3 regions of the Arthrobacter sp. zg-Y916 genome follow, and region 2 is predicted to be linked to each of the others. Evidence: riboswitches for the same ligand, from Rfam matches in the RefSeq annotation. Region 2 holds a riboswitch; each other region holds the start of a gene.
What was found. A riboswitch is a leader RNA that binds a small molecule or an ion and turns the genes downstream of it on or off. The one in region 2 is predicted to bind S-adenosylmethionine.

Region 1 (6,148 bases), on a different contig from region 2:
CTCACGGGCCCCGAGCGCACCGGAACGGAACGCGACCAGCGCTGGGGTGACGACGCCGTCGCCCCCTACCCGCAGGCCTTGGGTTTCCGGGACCAGGGCATCAGCTACGCCGCGTCGCGCCGCTCCTTGGATTTCCTCGTAGCGAACTTCATCGCCGGGGTTGAACAATCCCTCACCCACCCGCCGGATTCCGAAAGGGCACCGGCATTACGGAAGGAAGACCATGCAACTGCAAAATAAGACCGCGATCATCACGGGCGGCGCCGGAGGGATCGGGCAGGGAATCGTCCGCCGCTTCCTGGCCGAAGGGGCCAAGGTTGCCGTCGTCGACATTGACCAGGCGCAGGGAGACAAGCTCCTGGCTGAACTCGATGGCCAGGGCGACGTTATTTTCATTGCCAAGGACATTTCCAAGGAGGAGAGCACCAAGGAGATTGTGGCGGAGACCGTGGAGCGCTTTGGCGGCCTGGATGTCCTGGTCAACAACGCGCATGCTTCCAAGCAGGCTCCGATTATGGAGACTACGCAGGAGATGTGGGACCTGTCCTTCAATACCGGGACCATGGCCACGTTCCATCTGATGCGCGCTGCCTATCCAGAGCTGAAGAAGACCCGCGGAAGCATCATCAACTTTGCCTCCGGCGCGGGCATGAAGGGCCTTCCCAACCAGGTCACCTACGCCGCCGCGAAGGAAGCCATCCGCGCCATTTCACGCACGGCGGCCAACGAATGGGCCAAGGACGGCATCCGCGTCAACGTGGTCTCCCCGATCGCGCTCACCCCGGGCATCGCCCAGTGGAGCCAGGCGTTCCCGGAGGCCTTCCAGGAAGTGGTGGACGGCATTCCCCTGGGCCGTCTGGGCGATCCGGAGACGGACATCGCTCCGATCGTGGTGTTCCTGGCCAGCGAACAGTCCCAGTACATGACCGGCCAGACGCTGATGGCCGACGGCGGCTCGATCAAGATCTACTAGATCCTGCCGGCAGGAAGCGGCGGCTGCGTGCCGCCGCTTCCTGCTGTCCTGGCTAGAGCTCCGCAGCCACGGCGTTCAGCACCTCGGTGACGTCGGCCTTGCCCTGCCCGTAGTCGAAGATGGTGGTCGGAACGTGGGGTGTGCTGGTGGCCACCACCCGTGTGGTTGCAGCGTCCACCGGCTCGAAGGTGAGCACAATGTCTTCGCCGAACGTCTTCCACGTGGTTCCCGCCACCAGCTCTGCCCGCTCCTGCCAGATCCCGGTGAGGGTCATCCGTGGAAGCCCCGCCCCGGCCCGTTCGACGGCAGGAGGGAGCGCCGAGACAGGCGCCGCGACCACCATTTCCCCGCGGGCCCGGGCGCGCTTGGAGGTGACGTTGAGACTGAGAGCTTTGGTGTTCCCCGCATTTGTCATGCGCACGAGCCTAACGGAACCCCCGCAGGGCCGGCCTAGCGGCGGACCGCTGGGTCCAGCCGGAACCGCGCGCCGCGGTGGTCCTCCGGAAGCTTGTCACCGGCACCGAAGAGCTTCTGGCGCAGGGTTCCGGGGGCATACTCCGTAGGGTACGCGCCGCGCTTCTGCAGCTCGGGCACCACGAACTCGACGACGTCCTCGAAGGTTCCGGGCGTGACCGCGTAAGCCAGGTTGAAGCCGTCGACGTCGGTCTCCTCGACCCAGCGGATCAGCTCCTCGGCCACCTCCGCACCGGAGCCGACCAGCCGCGGGCCCAGTCCGCCGATCCCGGCGGTCTCGGCGATGTCGCGCACTGTCCAGGGCTCGCCGTCGTCGTTCACTTTCTGGAAGTTCGCAGCCGCCGACTGGATGGCGTTGGATTTCACGGCGCCGAGCGGCTGGTCTAGTTCATAGGTGGAGAGGTCCACACCCATCCAGCCGGACATCAGCGCCAGGGCACCTTCGTCGCTGGTGTAGCTCTGGTAATCCAGGTGCTTGGCTTCGGCTTCCTCGGAGGTGGCGGCCGTGATGATGGTCAGCAGGGTGTAGATCCGGATCGAGTGCCGGTCCCGGCCGGCGGCTTCCGCGGCGTCGCGGATCTTCGTGACCGTGGCCTTGAGCTTCTCCACTGTGGACGCGCCCACGAACACTGCTTCAGCGTTCTCCGCCGCCAAGCCGATGCCGCGCGGCGATGCGCCTGCCTGGTAGATCACGGGGGTGCGCTGCGGAGACGGCTCCGAGATGTGGATGCCGGGGACCTTGAAGTATTTGCCCTCATGGTTGATGTCATGGACCTTGGACGGATCCGTGAAGACGCCGGTTTCCCTGTCGCGGACGACGGCGTCGTCTTCCCAGGAACCCTCAAGCAGCTTGTAGACGACTTCGAGGTATTCGTCGGCGTGGTTGTAGCGCTCGTCGTGCTCGAGCTGGTCCTCCTGGCCCATGTTGCGGGCGGCCGAAGGCAGGTAGCCGGTAACGACGTTCCAGCCGACGCGCCCGTTGGTGAGGTGGTCCAGCGTGGAGAGCCGGCGGGCGAACGGGTACGGATGCTCATAGGCGGTGCCGGCGGTGACGCCGAAGCCCAGGTTTTCGGTGACCAGGGCCATCGCGGAGACCAGCAGCAGCGGATCATTCACCGGCACCTGCGTGCCCTGGCGGAGGGTGGCTTCGTTGGAGGAACCGTAGACGTCGTAGGTGCCCAGCACGTCGGCAATGAAGATTCCGTCGAAAAGCCCGCGTTCGCAGGTCTTCGCCAGGTGGGTCCAGTAGGAAAGCCTGGTGTAGTCCGCCGACCGGTCTTCGGGGTGGCGCCACAAGCCGGGTGACTGGTGTCCGACGCAGTTCATGTCGAAGGCGTTGAAGCGGATCTGGCGGGGAGCGCTGGTCATCGAAGAATCCTTTCCCAGGCGACGCACCGGGGACGGAGCGCCGTACTTGCCGCCGACGGATTCGCCGGGCGACCGGATCGTCATCTGGGGCACCCCGCTACGGAAAGAGGGTTGCCGCCCAACCAGCCAGAGCTTTGCGTTGGGACTCATGATCCTGCGGCTCCAGTATGGGCCCCTGAGCCGGGGCCGGCGCAACCCCGGCCGTGTCACGCGGCGTAACGCCCGGCGTCGTACCTCCAACTCCGCCCGCCTCCGCGCCGCCTCTCCGACCACCGAGAGGCCACTTACGGCTGGTTTGGGCGCTCAAAAGAGCCGTAAGTGGCCTCTCGGCGGGAAATAGGGCCGGAGGGACCCGGATTCGGAATGTTACGCGGGGACTTGCCCGCAGGCTGTCCGAGGGCGTTTAGTTGCACTTGACCATCCCGAGCGGCTGAGAGACCTGGATCAGTGAAGCCGCAGCAACCCTGGTCGGAGTGCTTCCTCCTTGAGGCACTGCGATAGCGAGGTGGACGTCGCAGGAGGCCGCTAACCCGGCCCAGGACGTTTTCCGTAGGGTGCTACTGCCAGGACCGATGGAGTGTTCACATGACTGCAGTACTGTCCTCCGGCTCCCATGCCGTTTCCACTGCCCCGCGTCCCACGCCAGACTCTGCCCTGCCGGTAACGTTCGACGGCGTTGGCCGCGCCTTTGGTTCGGGCGCAAACGCCCACGTGGTGCTGCGCGACATCAATTTCGAGGTCCGTCCGGGCGAAGTCCTGGCCATCCTCGGCTCCAGCGGCTGCGGCAAGTCCACGCTGCTGCGCGCGACCGCCGGACTCGACGCCGCCTCCACCGGGCAGGTGCTGATCGACGGTACTGCCGTCCGCGGCATCGATGACCGGTGTGCCGTTGCCTTCCAGGAACCGCGGCTGCTTCCGTGGCAGACCCTGCAGGCCAACGTCGCCATCGGCCTGCCCAAGAGCACCAGTGCGTCCGAGGGCAAGGCCAAGGTCGCCGAGCTCCTCAAGCTGGTTGAGCTGGACAGCTTCGCGAAGCACCAGCCCCGCGCCGTGTCCGGCGGCATGGCCCAGCGCGCGTCGCTGGCCCGGGCGCTGGCCCGCAAGCCCGGCGTGCTGCTGCTCGACGAACCGTTCGGCGCCCTCGACGCCCTGACCCGCCTCAAGATGCAGGACCTGCTGCTGGACGTGCACCGCGCAGCTCCGGCCACTGTCCTGCTGGTCACGCACGACGTCGACGAGGCGCTGCAGCTCGCGGACCGGATCATTATCCTCGGCCGGGAACCGGGCAAGCCCGGTGCCACCATCACGCAGACCATCACCGTCCCGGGCGCCCGTCCGCGGGACCGTGCCTCGGCTGAACTGGCACGAATGCGCGGAGAGCTCTTGGCGAGCCTCGGCGTCGACCGCCACTAGGCGACCCCTCCTCCCCCACCGCCGCGGGCATTCCCGCGGCGGATGCCGCGGGCGATCCGTGCCCGCACCGCCCTTCTTCCCTGCCCTCCACTTCCTGAAGGAATCCCCATGAACCGCCGTTCCCGCTTCTCCCGCCGCCCGCCCAGCTTCTCCCGCCGCCCCCTCGCCGTCCTGGCCGCCGCTGCCGCAGCGTTCTCGCTGGCCCTCACGGGCTGCGTTGCCGGCGAAGACTCCTCCGGCGCTGCCGCCAATGATGCAGCCGACGGCGGCACCCTGAACATTGACTTCGCCACCTACAACCCGCTCAGCCTGGTCATCAAGGACCAGGGCTGGCTGGAAGCCACCCTTGAAGAGCAGGGCGTGGACGTGAACTGGGTGCAGTCCGCCGGATCGAACAAGGCCAATGAGGCACTGCGTGCCGGAGCGATCGACGTCGGCTCCACCGCCGGTTCGGCTGCCCTGCTGGCCCGGTCCAACGGCTCCCCGATCAAGACCATCAGCATCTACTCGCAGCCGGAATGGGCCGGACTCCTCGTCTCTTCCGACTCGGACATCAGTTCCGTGGCTGACCTGGCCGGCAAGTCCGTCGCCGCCACCAAGGGCACCGACCCGTACTTCTTCCTGGTCCAGGCGCTGGAAGAGGCCGGGCTGAGCACCTCCGATGTCACGGTTGAGAACCTGCAGCACGCGGACGGCCGCACTGCCCTTGAAAACGGCGCCGTGGACGCCTGGTCCGGCCTGGACCCGATCATGGCCGGCGCCGAGCACGCTGGTGCCGAGTTCCTTTACCGCAATCTGGACTTCAACACCTACGGCTTCCTGAACGCCACCGAGTCCTTCCTGGAAGAGCAGCCGGAAGTAGCCCAGACCGTGGTCAACGTCTATGAAAGGGCGCGTGCCTGGGCAGCCGAGAACCCGGAAGAAACCGCGCAGATCCTCGCCGACGTCGCCGGCCTGGACCTCGAAGTGGCCCGCACCGTCATTCTGGAACGCAGCAACCTCGACGTCGACGCCGCCCCGGGCGACGCCCAGCGCAAGGTCCTGGAAAAGGTGGGACCCGTGTTCGTCGAGACCGGCGACGTCGCCAGCCAGAAGGCGATCGACGACGCCGTCGCCTCCCTGCTGGATGCCTCCTTCGTGCAGAAGGCCGATTCGGCAGCCGTTAAGGAATCCTGATGAGCAGCAATTCCCAGCAAGCTTCCGTTCCCGTGGCCGTGGGTCCGCAGGGCCCGTCCGCGGCTGTCCCGCCCGTCACCGGGCGTCCGTCCGCCGGCGCCCTTTCCCGGACCTGGGTCCGCGTGTCCCTGGGCCTCGTCGTTCCGGTACTCCTGCTGGCCCTCTGGCAGCTGGTGTCCGTGCTCGGCCTCTTCAGCGCCGTGCAGCTGCCCTCACCCGGCGCGGTCCTGACCTCCGCCGCTGACCTGATCGAGCGCGGCGAGCTGGGCACGCACATCGCCATCTCCACCCAGCGGGTCCTCACCGGCTTCGCCCTCGGCGCCGCCCTGGGCCTGGTCCTGGGCGCGGTACTGGGCCTCTCGAAACTGGCCGATGTGCTGCTGGGCCCGCTGTTCGGCGCCGTCCGGGCCGTTCCGTCCCTGGCCCTGGTTCCGCTGCTTATCCTGTGGATGGGCATCGGCGAGGACTCCAAGGTCACGCTGATCACTATCGGGGCGTTCTTCCCGGTCTTCACCACCGTGTCCCTGGCTCTGCGGCACGTGGACAAGAACCTCGTGGAAGCAGCCCGTGCCTTTGGCCTGAACGGACTGAAGCTGCTCACCACGGTGCAGCTGCCCGCCGTCGTACCCTCGGTCTTCTCCGGCCTGCGCCTTGCGCTGGCCCAGTCCTGGCTGTTCCTGGTGGCCGCGGAACTGATCGCCTCCTCCATGGGGCTGGGCTTCCTGCTCACCGACTCGCAGAACA
Region 2 (6,148 bases):
CATTCACGGCCAGCCAGCGAACTCTGCGGAGGCAGGCCCGCACGCGTTCCTGACGCCAGCAGGTACTGGTCCCCCGCGCTCCCCGCCACCCGGCGGGCCACCCGCGCCGGAAACGCCAGCGCCACCATGTAGCCCACGGATTCCCAAGGTTCACGCTGATGCCCGGTCCGGCTGTCGCTGCCGGTCCCTGAATCCAGGGCGTGTGTACGGGCCAGGCGTTCCATGCGCCGCACTTCAATGGACCAGGCACTGGCTCCGGGTTCGGTTCCTGCCCGCAGGCCGGAGAGGAGCCGCCCAAGGTCAGAGCCCGCCGGCCGGTAGTCGCCGGCAACCATGGCGGTGATTTCCGCCGCGGCCCGGTCACCAATCACGCGCGTTCCGTCCAGCAGGGCGCGGGCAAGCTGCGGGTCTGCAGGGATGCGCGCCAGCTTCCGGCCGGCGGGCGTCGCCAGTCCTTGACTGTCGATTGCTCCGATGCCGCGCAGCACCTTCTCCGCGTCTGCGACGGCAGCCGGCGGCAGCGGGTCGGGAAGCCTCAATCCGCGCCCGCCGGGAGTTCCCCAGCAGGCCAGGAGAAGGGCAGCCGTCGTAAGGTCCGCGGCGGCGGCTTCCGGCGTGGCCTGCGCCGGAGCGGCGGCGTACGCGGCCTCCGGATAGGCGCGGACCACTGTTCCGGGGCCCTGGCGCGCTGCACGGCCGGCACGCTGCTGCGCCGAGGCCCGGGAACAGCTGACGGTGACCAGGCCGGACATTCCCCGGACTGCATCGCGCCGCGGCTCACGGGCCAGCCCGGAGTCCACCACCAGCCGTACTCCCGGCACAGTCAGGGAGGACTCGGCCAGTGAGGTTGCCACGATAATCCGCGGCCGACCGTGCGGCAGGCGTCCGGAAACTGCGCGGTCCTGTTCTGCCGGGCGTACCTGTCCATGCAGTTCCACCACGTCGGCAGCGTTTCCGGCCAGGTGCTTCAGCCGGGAGGCCACGTGCGAGACTTCGCGGGCACCGGGAACAAAGACCAGTGCGTCAGTTTCCGGGTCCGCTGCCAGCGCGCGGGCATGGGCGTCTGCCGCTATTCCGGCAAGTTCGTCCAGGAATCCGCGCGTCACTCCGCGCTCGTCCAGGCGGGCGGCCCTGGTGGGCTGCCAGCGGACGTCCAGGGGATGAAGGACCGAGGGACAGTCGATCACCGGCGCCGGGGAAACTGAGCTTTCAGCGGCTATGATCTCGGCGAAGCGAGAGGTTTCCAGCGTCGCTGACATGGCGATGAGCATCAGGTCTTCACGGAGTTCCCGTACTTCGGCCAGCATGCCCACCAGCAGATCGGACTCCAGGCCGCGCTCATGGACCTCATCCAGGACGACGGCAGCGGTGTCTTGGAGCGAAGGATCAGCCAGGAGCCGGCGAAGCAGGATGCCCGGGGTCACGAATTCCACCACGTTGTCCGGGCCGGCGAGGCTTTCGCCCCTGACGGTGTAGCCGACGGCACCGCCTGCGGCCCCGCCGTCGAGCGCCGCCAGCCGCCGGGCTGCCGCCCTGGCCGCAACCCGCCGCGGCTGGGTCACCACTACCCGGCGGGGGCCCTCAGTCCGTGCTGCCAGGTTGGCAGCCAGCGGGGGCACCAGGGTGGTTTTACCGGTACCCGGGGGCGCCTGGACGACGGCGTTCCCGCTCTCCCGCAGCGCAGCGGCCAGCTCGGAAAGCGAACGCGCGAAGACCAGCCCGGCACCGATGCGGTCCAGGTCAAAAGGCCCGCTCTGATAGCCGGCGGCAGACGGTCCAGGAACACTCACCCCACCATTCTCCCCTCCCGTGCGTACCGTCCCGTGCACCTCCGCCACGGCGGGACGGTGATCTGAGGTGAGCTGCTACCTGCGGAGCGCCTTTCGGGCCGCCTGATTGCCCAGGAACTGCACGAGCTGCACCAGGACGATGATGACTGCGACGGCGGCCCAGGTGACCACCGGATTGAACTGCCGGTAGCCGTACTGGATGGCGAAGTTGCCCAGTCCCCCGCCGCCGACGTAGCCGGCCACTGCGGACATGTCCACGAGGGCCACGAAGATGTAGGTGTAGCCCAGGATCAGCGGACCAAGTGCCTCCGGAATGAGGATCGTGAAGATGATCCGCCGCCGCCCGGCACCGATGGACCGCGCTGCCTCGATGACTCCGGGCTGCACGGTGAGCAGGTTCTGCTCCACGATGCGGCTGATGCCGAATGCTGCGGCAAGCGACAGCGTGAAGATGATCGCGTTGTTGCCGATCCCGCTGCCGGTAACGGAGCGGGCCAGCGGCTGGGCCGCGGCCAGGAAAATGATGAAGGGGATGGGCCGGAAGATGTTCACGAGGACGTTCAGCGTGCCGAACACCGCACGGTTGGCCAGCAGCGCTCCCTGGCGCGTCGTGTAGAGGCCCATGCCGATCAGCAGTCCGCCGATTCCGCCGAACAGGAGGCTCAGGCCCACGATGTAGAGGGTCTCTCCGATAGCAGTCCACAGCTGCGGGGTCAGGGGTATGAGGTCTTCCATGTCAGTTCAGCTCCGTCACTTTGATGCCGTGCCCGACGGCGGCAAGGGCGCCGTCGATCGCCTGGTCGGCGCCCTTGAGCGCCAGCGTCAGGTGGCCGAACGCGCGGCCGGAAATGTCATTGATGCCGCCGTAGACCAGTTCGAACTCCACTCCGGCGGCTGCCAGTTCAACGAACACGTCCGACTGGGACGCGCCGCCGTCCCGGAAGGACAGGGTGACCATTCTTCCCTCGTGCCTGTTTCGCAGCGTCGCCAGGTCGGCCGCTGAAGGAACGCCCCGGACCACAGTGGAAACGAACTTCCGTGAGGATTCCTCGCGGGGGTTGGAAAACACCTCGAACACTTCACCCTGTTCCACGATCCGTCCTCCGTCCATGACGGCGACCTTGGTGGCCAGGTTCTTGATGACGTCCATTTCGTGGGTAATCACCACGATCGTGATGCCCAGCTCGCGATTCACCCGGCGCAGCAGTTCCAAGACCTCATGCGTGGTCTCCGGGTCAAGGGCCGACGTGGCTTCGTCTGCGAGGAGGATCTTGGGCGACGCTGCCAGGGCGCGGGCAATGCCCACGCGCTGCTTTTGCCCGCCGGAGAGCTGCTCCGGGAAGTTGTCCGCCTTGTCCGTGAGTCCCACGAAGTCCAGGAGCTCGGCGGTCCGTGCGGCAATTTCAGCCCTGCTCCGGCCCGCTACCCGCAGCGGATAGGCCACGTTGTTGCGGACGGTTTTGGAGTTAAAGAGGTTGAACTGCTGGAAGATCATCCCGATGTCCAGGCGCAGCTGCCGCAGCTGCCGCTCCGGGACGCCCGTGACCTGCCGGCCGTCGACCGTGATGTCGCCGGAGGTTGCAGTCTCCAGCGCGTTGATCAACCGGACCAGGGTGCTTTTTCCCGCTCCGGAGTAGCCGATGATTCCGTAGATTTCGCCGGCTTCGATCTCCAGGTTGATGTCCCGCAGCGCCGTGACCGGCTCTTCGCCCCGGCGGGCGGGCGGGTAGGTCTTGGACACGTCGCGCTGGGAGTTGCGGGCGTGGTTTCCCGAGCCCCCCCCCCCCCCCCGCCCCCCCCCCCCCCCCCCCCCGGGACGCGGTGGAACGGGCAGGAACTAGTCCAGGTTTTCGATGTCCTGCTGGACCTCGGCGAGCGAATCGCGCAGGTCCTGGACCGGGACCTTCAGGAATTCGGCGGTGTTGCCTGAAGCCTCCTGGACACCGTCCTGGACAGCCTGCGTTTCCTGGTAGATCTGCACGAGCTTGAGGTAGGTCTCGTTCTCCTCCTCGCCGGCACGCGCTGCGAAGATGTTGACGTACGGGATGGCCTTGGGATCCGACGGATCGTCCTGGGCAATGGCGTCTTCGGCCTTGAGGCCCGCGTCTTCGACGAAGTCGTTGTTGACGATCGCTGCTGCGACGTCGGGAAGCGACGTGGGGGTCAGGGAAGCCTCGAGGGTGGTCACCTTGACCTTTGACTTGGCTTCGTCGAGGTCGTCAAGGGTCGCGAAGACGCTGCCGCCGTCCTTGAGGCTGACCAGCCCGGCTGACTGCAGCACCAGCAAGCCGCGGGCCAGGTTGCTTTCGTCGTTGGGCACCGCCACCGTCGAGCCCTCGGGGATGTCTTCCACCGAATCGTACTGGGTGGAGTACAGGCCCAGCGGGTAGATGGCCGTGGAGCCAATCGGTGTGAGGTCTCCGCCGCTGGCAACGTTGTAGCGGGCCAGGTAGATGATGTGCTGGAACTGGTTCAGGTCCAGTTCGCCCTCGGTCAGTGCCGGGTTCGGCTGCGTGTACTCGGCAAAGTCAACGATTTCGACGTCGATGCCTTCCGCCTTCGCGGCCTCGCTGTAGGTGGCCCAGTACGGATCGCTGGCTCCAACCACGCCGATCTTCACAGTGCCTTCGTCCCCGGAGGCTGAGCCGCAGGCGGCCATCGTCAGTGCCAGGAGCGGGGCGGCTGCAATCGCCAGGATTCTGCTGAGTTTCATGGTGTGGCTCTTCTCCCAAAAGGGTCCGCGGCGCTCCGCGGACAAGGTGGAGGCGCAGGCCGCTGGAGGGCAGTGCCGGCGCCGTACTTGCCTCGCGGAAAGTCTCCGCCGAGGCCGAATCATCACCTGGAGCACCCCGCTACGACGAGAGGGTTGCTGTCCAGCCGGCCAGGGCCATTGGCTGGAACTCTTGATTCCGTCCCTAGGCTAGGAACATCTGGGCCACGTAACCAAAACGCGCCTGCTTTATGACGACTTATGCAGTGGCACATGACATCCTGCGTAACAGGACGTCACGGAACCAGCCCCGGGCGGGGCCTTGGAAACCGGGAGAAAGGGAGAAAAGGAAGCCATGAGCGAAGCGCGGGATCTGACGGCAGCCGATATATGCACTCTGGCAGCACGGCACGGACTCGCCCTGGAACCAGGCACCGTCCGTTTCAACGAAGCCGGACTGGATTACCGGGTCGCTTTCGCCTCCGCACCGGACGGCGGGGACTGGGTACTTCGGATCCCACGGCGCGCGGACGTTGCCGCCGGCCAGGAACGCGAGCAGGCGATCCTGGATTTCGTGCGTCCGCGCCTTCCTGCAGCGGTTCCGGAATGGAAGATCCAGAGTTCGGACCTCATTGCCTATCCCCTGCTTCCGGGCAGCCCGGGGCTCACGGTGGACCCGGACAACCAGCCCGAATGGCACTTTGACCCGTCGGATCCGACGTACCTCCACTCCCTGGCCGGATTGATCGCGTCGCTGCACGGGATGGACGCGGCGGCCGCGGCCGCCGCGGGCATCCCGGCCGAGACTCCCGACGGCGTCCGCCGGCACTGGTCGAAGGGACTGGAACAGGTGCGCGCCGAGTTCCGCATCGCCCCGGAGCTGCTGGCCGGCTGGGAACAGTGGCTGGCCGATGACCGGCTCTGGCCGCAGCGGACGGTGCTGACCCATGGGGAGCTGTATCCCGCGCATCTGCTGCTCGATGACGCCAAACGGATCGTCTCCGTATTGGACTGGACCACGGCGAAGGTGAGTGACCCGGCCCTGGAGTTTATGTACGTGCACCTCATCTCGCCGGGTTCCCTCGACGACGTGGTCCGCTGGTACCAGGACGCGACAGGGCTCACCGAGCCGCACCTTGCCGAACGGTGCACGGCGCTGATAGCGGCCGGCCCGTTGAACTACGCGCTGTTTGCCCTCGCCTCCGGCGAACCCGCGCACCGCGAGACAGCCTCCGCGCAACTGCTGCCGTCCTAAGTCAGGACTGTTCCGCCGGAGTCTCTGATTCCTCAGGCGCGTCGCCGTCCTCGGGGGCGTCGCCGTGGTGGCCGCCGCGGCCGTGGCCTCCGCCCTTGCCGCGGTCGCCGTCCCGATCTTCCCGATCACCGCGGTCACCGCCATCGGCCCCGTCGTCGTGCTGTCCGTCTTCCCGGCCTTCGTCGGCCTGGCCGTCAGCATTCTCCTTGCCGGGCTTCGGATCATCCCCGTCCTGGGTGTCCTGCCGATCCGGCCGGGCTTCGTCACTGCCGCCGTCGCGCTCCTGGGCGTCTTCGGGCCCGCGCCGTTCCCGGTCGCCGCCGCGGCCCTGGTCCTGGCCCTGCTCCTGTTCGGACGTCACCGATGCAGTCTCCATATTGTCCCCAACGGCCA
Region 3 (6,148 bases), on a different contig from region 2:
CCTACGCCAATCTGGCCATCCGCGGCCGGCTGCTGAACCAGATCGTCGACGAACAGCTCCAGCCTGCGATCGACCTCAAGCCGGACCTGGTGACCATCTGTGCCGGCGGCAACGACGTCATCCGCCCCGGCGGCGATCCGGACCGCCTGGCCGAGACAATGGACGCCACCATGGCCCGCCTCCGGGAAACCGGCGCAACGGTGGTGCTCTTTACCGGACCGGACATCGGTGCGACGCCGGTGCTGGGCAGCGTCCGCGGACGGGTGGCGACCTACAACGAAAACCTGCGGACTGTGGCGGGATGGCACGACGCCGTGATTGCCGACATGTGGGCACTGCGCGAGCTGAGCAACCCGCAGATGTGGGCACCGGACCGGCTGCACTTTTCACCGCTCGGACACCAAACCATCGCGGCGATGGTGCTCGAAACGCTTGGGGTGCCGCACACGCTGGAGCCGGCCAAGGTCAAGGAGCTGCCGGCCAAGAACTGGCGGACTGCCCGCACGGAAGACCTGGTCTGGGCTCGTGAATACCTGGTGCCGTGGGTGGTGCGCCGGGTGCGCGGGCGCTCCTCGGGGGACGGCATCTCGCCCAAGCGTCCTGATGCCGGCCCTTACTTCGGCACACGCATGCCGCCGGGTTCCTCCGAAGCCGCCGGCACCGGGCCGGTCTAGGGCTCCGGTCTGAGGCGCAGGTCCGGGCTCGGACTGGGCCGGGCCTAAGGCTTAGGCTCCGGGCTCGGTCCGTGCCGGCCGTGACGCGAAGAGGTAGGCCAGGAGGCACGCTCCCCAGCCCAGGAACAACGGGTCCCACAGCAGGGCATGTCCCAGCAGGCCCTGGCTGTCAGCTTCGGGGTCCGCCGGAATCCAGCCGGCCAGGACCGCCGCTGCAGCGGCCGTATTGACGCCTCCGTAAACCACCAGACCGGCGCCTCCTATCCAGCTGAGGACCCGGATCACGCCGGGGAACGGAAACCGGCCATAGGCTGCTGCCAGCGGTATCACGGCTGCCGCAGCCTTCAGCAGCGCCGTCCCGGCGAGCAGCAGTGCTGCTTGCAGCGGCACGTCCTTTGCGGCCTGCACGGCGAACTGTCCCACCGTGGCGAGCAGCCAGCGCCCGCCGAGCGCCCAATACAGGCTGAACCCGGCATGGATCAGGCCGAGGGCGCAGGCAGGCCAGAGGAAGAACCGGCCCCGGGCGGGCCGGGTCCGGTGCCGGCGCTGCGAGATGCTTCTGCGCATCCTTTTATGGTGCCAGCATGCCGCGCCGGCATCGCTGCTTAGGCGAAGAAGTCCTGCTCCAGGACGTCCTTGAGCTGCAGGATGTCAGTCAGGAACCCGTCGTGGCCTATCGGAGCACTGATAACGTGCACTCTGTTGTCTCCGGGCAGCGCTGCTGCCAGTTCATAGGACTGTTCCGGGAAGTACAGCCGGTCCGAATCCACGGCCGCCACGAGGAACTGTGCCTGAGTGGCCGCGAGTGCTTCGACGAGGCTGCCGCGGCCGCGGGCGACGTCGTGGCTCATCAGCGCCTCGGTGAGGATGACGTAGCTGTTGGCGTCGAACCGGTCAGCCAGTTTCCGGCCCTGGTGGTCCAGATAGCTCTCCACCTGGTAGCGGCCGCGGCCGGCTGGAAGCGCAGCACCCAGCGGGTCCTCTCCCGGCTGCGGCGTCCTGCCGAACCGATATTGAAGTTCAGCCTCTGACCGGTAGGTGATGTGCGCGATCCTGCGCGCCAGTCCGAGTCCGGCGAGCGGAGCGCATCCGTTGTAGTAGTCCCCGCCGTTGTAGTCCGGGTCCAGCCGGATGGCTTCGATCTGGGCCTGGGCGAAGGCAATCTGCTCCCCCGTGCTCGCCGCCGTCGCCGCTATCACCGCGCACCGTGCCACCCGGGCAGGTTCAGTCACTGCCCACTCCAGCGCGCGTGCGCCGCCCAGCGATCCGCCCAGCACAGTGTGCCAGCGGCGGATGCCCAGCTGGTCCGCCAGCCGCGCCTCGGCCCGAACCGAGTCCCGGATGGTGACGAACGGGAAACGGGATCCCCAGGGCAGTCCGTGGGGATCCGCCGACGCCGGGCCGGTGGAGCCGTAGCAGCCGCCAACCATGTTGATGGAGACCACGAAGAAACGATCGGTGTCCACGGTCCGCCCCGGCCCCACGAGGCCGTCCCACCAGCCCGGTTCCTCGGTGCTGCCCTGCGCCACGTGGGTACTGCCGGTGAGGGCATGCGGAATCAGGACGGCGTTGGAGGCGTCACCGTTCAGGCGGCCCCAGGTTTCGTAGCCCAGGACGACGTCGGGCAGGCGCCCTCCGGTCTCCAGTTCGAGTTCACCGATCGAGGCGTACTGCAGCACCCCGTCGAGAGTGTGGACGGGGTGCTGCGCTGCGGGTGGATACGTTGTCACGCTGTACTTCATGCTCCCTTGGCGGCGCGGAATCCGGCATCGAGGTCCGCGATGATGTCATCCACGTGCTCCAGCCCGACCGAGAGCCGCACCAGGCCCGGACTGACTCCCGCTGCCGCTTGGGCCTCCGCCCCCAGCTGGCTGTGGGTGGTCGACGCCGGATGGATCACCAGCGAGCGGACGTCGCCGACGTTCGCCACGTGCGAGTGCAGCTGGAGCGCATCGACGAAGCGCTTGCCCGCTTCAACGCCGCCGTCGATTTCAAAGGACACGATCGCACCGGTGCCGCGCGGCCCGTACTTGCGCCCGCGTTCGTACCACGGGCTGGACTCCAGGCCTGCGTACGCGACGGAAAGGACGTCGTCGTGCGCCTCCAGCCATTCCGCGACGGCGACTGCGTTCTCCACGTGCCGCTCCAGCCGGAGGCTGAGGGTTTCCAGGCCCTGGCCGATCAGGAAAGCGTTGAACGGAGATACTGCCGAGCCGAGGTCGCGCAGCAGCTGGACCCGTGCCTTGAGGATGAACGCCAGGTTGGCGCCAAGTGCACCGTTGACCCCGAGGTCCCGGGCATACACCAGGCCGTTGTAGCTCTCATCAGGGGTGTTAAAGCCGGGGAACTTTTCCGGATCGGCTGCAAAGTCGAAGTTGCCGGAGTCCACGATCACGCCCGCCATCGCGGTGCCGTGCCCGCCGAGATACTTGGTGGCGGAGTGCACCACGATGTCCGCTCCCCATTCGATGGGACGGATGAGATACGGGGTGGACAGGGTGTTGTCCACGATCAGGGGAATGCCCGCCTCATGCGCGACAGCGGAGAGTCCTTCCAGGTCCAGGACGTCCTGGCGCGGATTGGAGACAACTTCGCCGAAGAAGGCTTTGGTGTTGGGCTGTACGGCTTCGCGCCACTGGTCCAGGTTGTCCGGGTCGGCGACGAAGGTGACGTCGATGCCGAACTTCTTCAGCGTGTGCTTGAAGAGGTTATAGGTTCCGCCGTACAGGCTGGGGCTGGCCACAATGTGGTCCCCTGCCTGGGCCAGGTTGAGGATCGCGTAGGTTTCCGCGGCCTGCCCGGAGGCAAGCAGCAAGGCCCCAACACCTCCTTCCAGGGAGGCGATGCGGTTCTCCACTGCTTCCTGCGTGGGGTTGCCGATCCGGGTGTAGATCGGAGCCAGCTCTGCGAGCGCAAAACGGTTCGCTGCAGCTTCCGCGCTGGGGAAAACGAAGGACGTCGTTTGGTAGATGGGAAGGGCACGGGCGCCGGTGGTGGCGTCGGGCTCCTGTCCTGCATGGATCTGGCGGGTTTCGAATGACCAGTTGGCAGACATGTTGCTCCCTTAATGACCAGGGGCCCCACAGGTACCGATGCCGGAAGAACTCCGGTACCAGACGTGTGGCCCGCGCTTGCCGGACACCCTTTGTGGTGTCCAGCCAGGTCTTCACCCGGGGCACCCCACCGCGGTTGGAGGGTTGCCGGCCAGCAAGCCGGGGCTATCTGCTGGCACTCATGACCTGTACCTATAGAACCAACGGAGCCGGAGTTGCGCAACCCATATGACGCAGCGTGAATCCGGGAAAAATCCGCTGATCCAGATACCTTTTGCGGAGCTAAGGCTTGCCTTGGTCGAGACACAGGTCACAACGTGCCAAGATGTTCGCATGCGCCTGGATCATGTTTCTTATGCCTGCGAATCCGACGGCCTGCTGGCCACCACGGAACGTATTGCTTCTGCCCTTGGAACCGACTTCGTCAAGGGCGGGGTGCACCCCCGCTTTGGCACCCGGAACATGATCATTCCGCTGGCCAACCACCAGTATCTGGAAGTGGTTGAGGTCCTGAACCATCCCGCTTCCGACAAGGCACCCTTCGGCCAGGCCGTCCGTGCACGCTCCGAGGCAGGCGGCGGCTGGATGGGATGGTGCGTCGCCGTGGAGGACCTCGCACCCTTCGAAGAACGGCTCGGCCGCTCCGCCGTCCCCGGAAACCGTAAGTTCCCCGACGGCCAGGAACTGACCTGGCAGCAGATCGGCATCAACGGCCTGATCGCCGACCCGCAGGTCCCGTACATGCTCCGCTGGGATGAGGACAAGGCGGACCTGCACCCCTCCCGTGCCTTTGCCGGCACGGTCTCCCTGGAATCCCTCACCATTGCCGGCTCCGCCCAGCGCGTCACCGAGTGGCTCGGCCAGCCGGTGGAGAAGCCGCTCGACGGCCTTGACGTCACCTGGGTCTCCCCCAAGGGAACCCCCGGCATCATGTCTGTGACGTTCGGGACTGACAAGGGACTCGTCGAGATCTAGTTCTGCATTCGCACCGGTTTGCGACACATGCACCGGTTTGCGACACACGCACGTCCCCAAACCGGAGCGATCTTCACAGGTCCGGATTGGCCCCGCGGCGCCGTCTTTGGCCCCCAGGCGCTGCGGTCCCCTCCGGCGATGGAAGTACCCCTGCACATTTGGACGCCCGCCGGCTCGGGACACCCATTGGGTGGGGATGTTCCTCCGCTTCGGGACTGCCCTGCCAGTTTGGGACAATCCTGCGCGGCACCGCGGCCGGAAAGTCCCAAACCGGCAGGCCCGTCCCAGACTGCAGGGTTTTCACTGCGGCTGCACTCCAATTAAGGACTGCACCCCTGCGAAGGACAGCTCTGCACAGGGACTCCCCACCACATGGGTTTTCCACAGACAGCCTCTTCCATGACCAAACCAGGTAATGGCGGAGCACGGTTGGCACATGTCGATGAACTTCTTGTTTTCAGCAGAGGCCGACCTGGACGGACAGTGCCGCCGTTCACTCGCACGCAGGTGCACCTCCGGGGAATTGATTCGCCTGCGGCAAGGTATTTATGTCAAGGCATACGAGTGGCGGAACCTCGCTCCGTGGGAACGTGAACGCACCCGGCTAGCCGCAGCCGTTCAGGGCGGACAATCCCAGCGGGTACTCATCCAGCAGTCCGCAGCGGCCATCTGGGGAATTCCGACCATCGGCTCATCTCCGCAGATCATGTTCCTCGCGCCCGGCGATACGCACGGACGCAGCCGAGGAGACCTTCGCTGGGCTGAACGCCGGTTGCTGGAACCGGTCACGTCCGTGGACGGACTAGCCGTCACCGGCAGAGCCCAGACCGTGCTGGACATGGCCGCTAATCTGCCCTTTGAACGCTCCGTCCCCGCAATGGACCACGTCCTCCGTCCGGATGTCCGCCGTGCGCTTCCTCCGATGGCGAAGGAAGAGCTCAGGGATCTGGCGCAAGGGCTGCGGGCCCATACCAAACGCGCCCGTGCCCTGCGCGTCATCGACTTCGCTGACCCCCGCTCCGAATCTCCGGGGGAATCCTATTCCCGGGCCCTGCTGTATCGCTACGGCTTTCCGGCCCCAGACCTGCAGCACCAATTTCGCTCCACCGGTGGCCAGCTGTTGGGCCGAACGGATTTCTTCTGGGAGGAGCAGAATCTGGTTGGGGAGTTTGACGGCGCCATTAAGTACGGTTCATCGCTCAACGGCGGGGAACTTCAGGCCCAACAGGCACTCATCCGCGAGAAACGGCGAGAGGACGCTATTCGGGCTACGGGTGTCCGATTCGTGCGCTGGACGTGGGCCGAGGCCAGCAGACCATCCATGCACCCCGATGGATTGGTGGCGTTGCTGGCTCGAGCCGGACTCCCTCGCTCACGCCGAGCCGTCACGAACAGGGCGAGCACCCTGCCGCCTGCCGCGCGCAAGGCGTCCTGAGAACTTCCGTG

Region 1: another riboswitch for S-adenosylmethionine. It lies ahead of LOC59_RS15100 (LLM class flavin-dependent oxidoreductase); the one in region 2 lies ahead of LOC59_RS06805 (MetQ/NlpA family ABC transporter substrate-binding protein).
Region 3: another riboswitch for S-adenosylmethionine. It lies ahead of LOC59_RS10290 (bifunctional o-acetylhomoserine/o-acetylserine sulfhydrylase); the one in region 2 lies ahead of LOC59_RS06805 (MetQ/NlpA family ABC transporter substrate-binding protein).

What each region holds. Positions count from the first base shown of each region.
Region 1 covers NZ_JAJJOD010000010.1:10,457-16,604, reverse strand. The annotation lists gene LOC59_RS15115 (TetR/AcrR family transcriptional regulator) at 1-240, shown strand, start outside; gene LOC59_RS15110 (SDR family NAD(P)-dependent oxidoreductase) at 224-973, shown strand; gene LOC59_RS15105 (hypothetical protein) at 1,026-1,388, opposite strand; gene LOC59_RS15100 (LLM class flavin-dependent oxidoreductase) at 1,424-2,815, opposite strand; SAM riboswitch class IV at 2,853-2,969, opposite strand; gene LOC59_RS15095 (ABC transporter ATP-binding protein) at 3,401-4,228, shown strand; gene LOC59_RS15090 (aliphatic sulfonate ABC transporter substrate-binding protein) at 4,337-5,404, shown strand; gene LOC59_RS15085 (ABC transporter permease) at 5,404-6,148, shown strand, end outside.
Region 2 covers NZ_JAJJOD010000002.1:317,288-323,435, reverse strand. The annotation lists gene hrpB (ATP-dependent helicase HrpB) at 1-1,790, opposite strand, end outside; gene LOC59_RS06815 (methionine ABC transporter permease) at 1,866-2,525, opposite strand; gene LOC59_RS06810 (methionine ABC transporter ATP-binding protein) at 2,527-3,531, opposite strand; gene LOC59_RS06805 (MetQ/NlpA family ABC transporter substrate-binding protein) at 3,628-4,503, opposite strand; SAM riboswitch class IV at 4,582-4,699, opposite strand; gene LOC59_RS06800 (macrolide 2'-phosphotransferase) at 4,856-5,755, shown strand; gene LOC59_RS06795 (hypothetical protein) at 5,757-6,148, opposite strand, start outside.
Region 3 covers NZ_JAJJOD010000006.1:21,662-27,809, forward strand. The annotation lists gene LOC59_RS10275 (SGNH/GDSL hydrolase family protein) at 1-674, shown strand, start outside; gene LOC59_RS10280 (DUF3995 domain-containing protein) at 726-1,241, opposite strand; gene metX (homoserine O-acetyltransferase MetX) at 1,280-2,416, opposite strand; gene LOC59_RS10290 (bifunctional o-acetylhomoserine/o-acetylserine sulfhydrylase) at 2,413-3,729, opposite strand; SAM riboswitch class IV at 3,797-3,914, opposite strand; gene LOC59_RS10295 (VOC family protein) at 4,061-4,702, shown strand; gene LOC59_RS10300 (hypothetical protein) at 5,139-6,137, shown strand.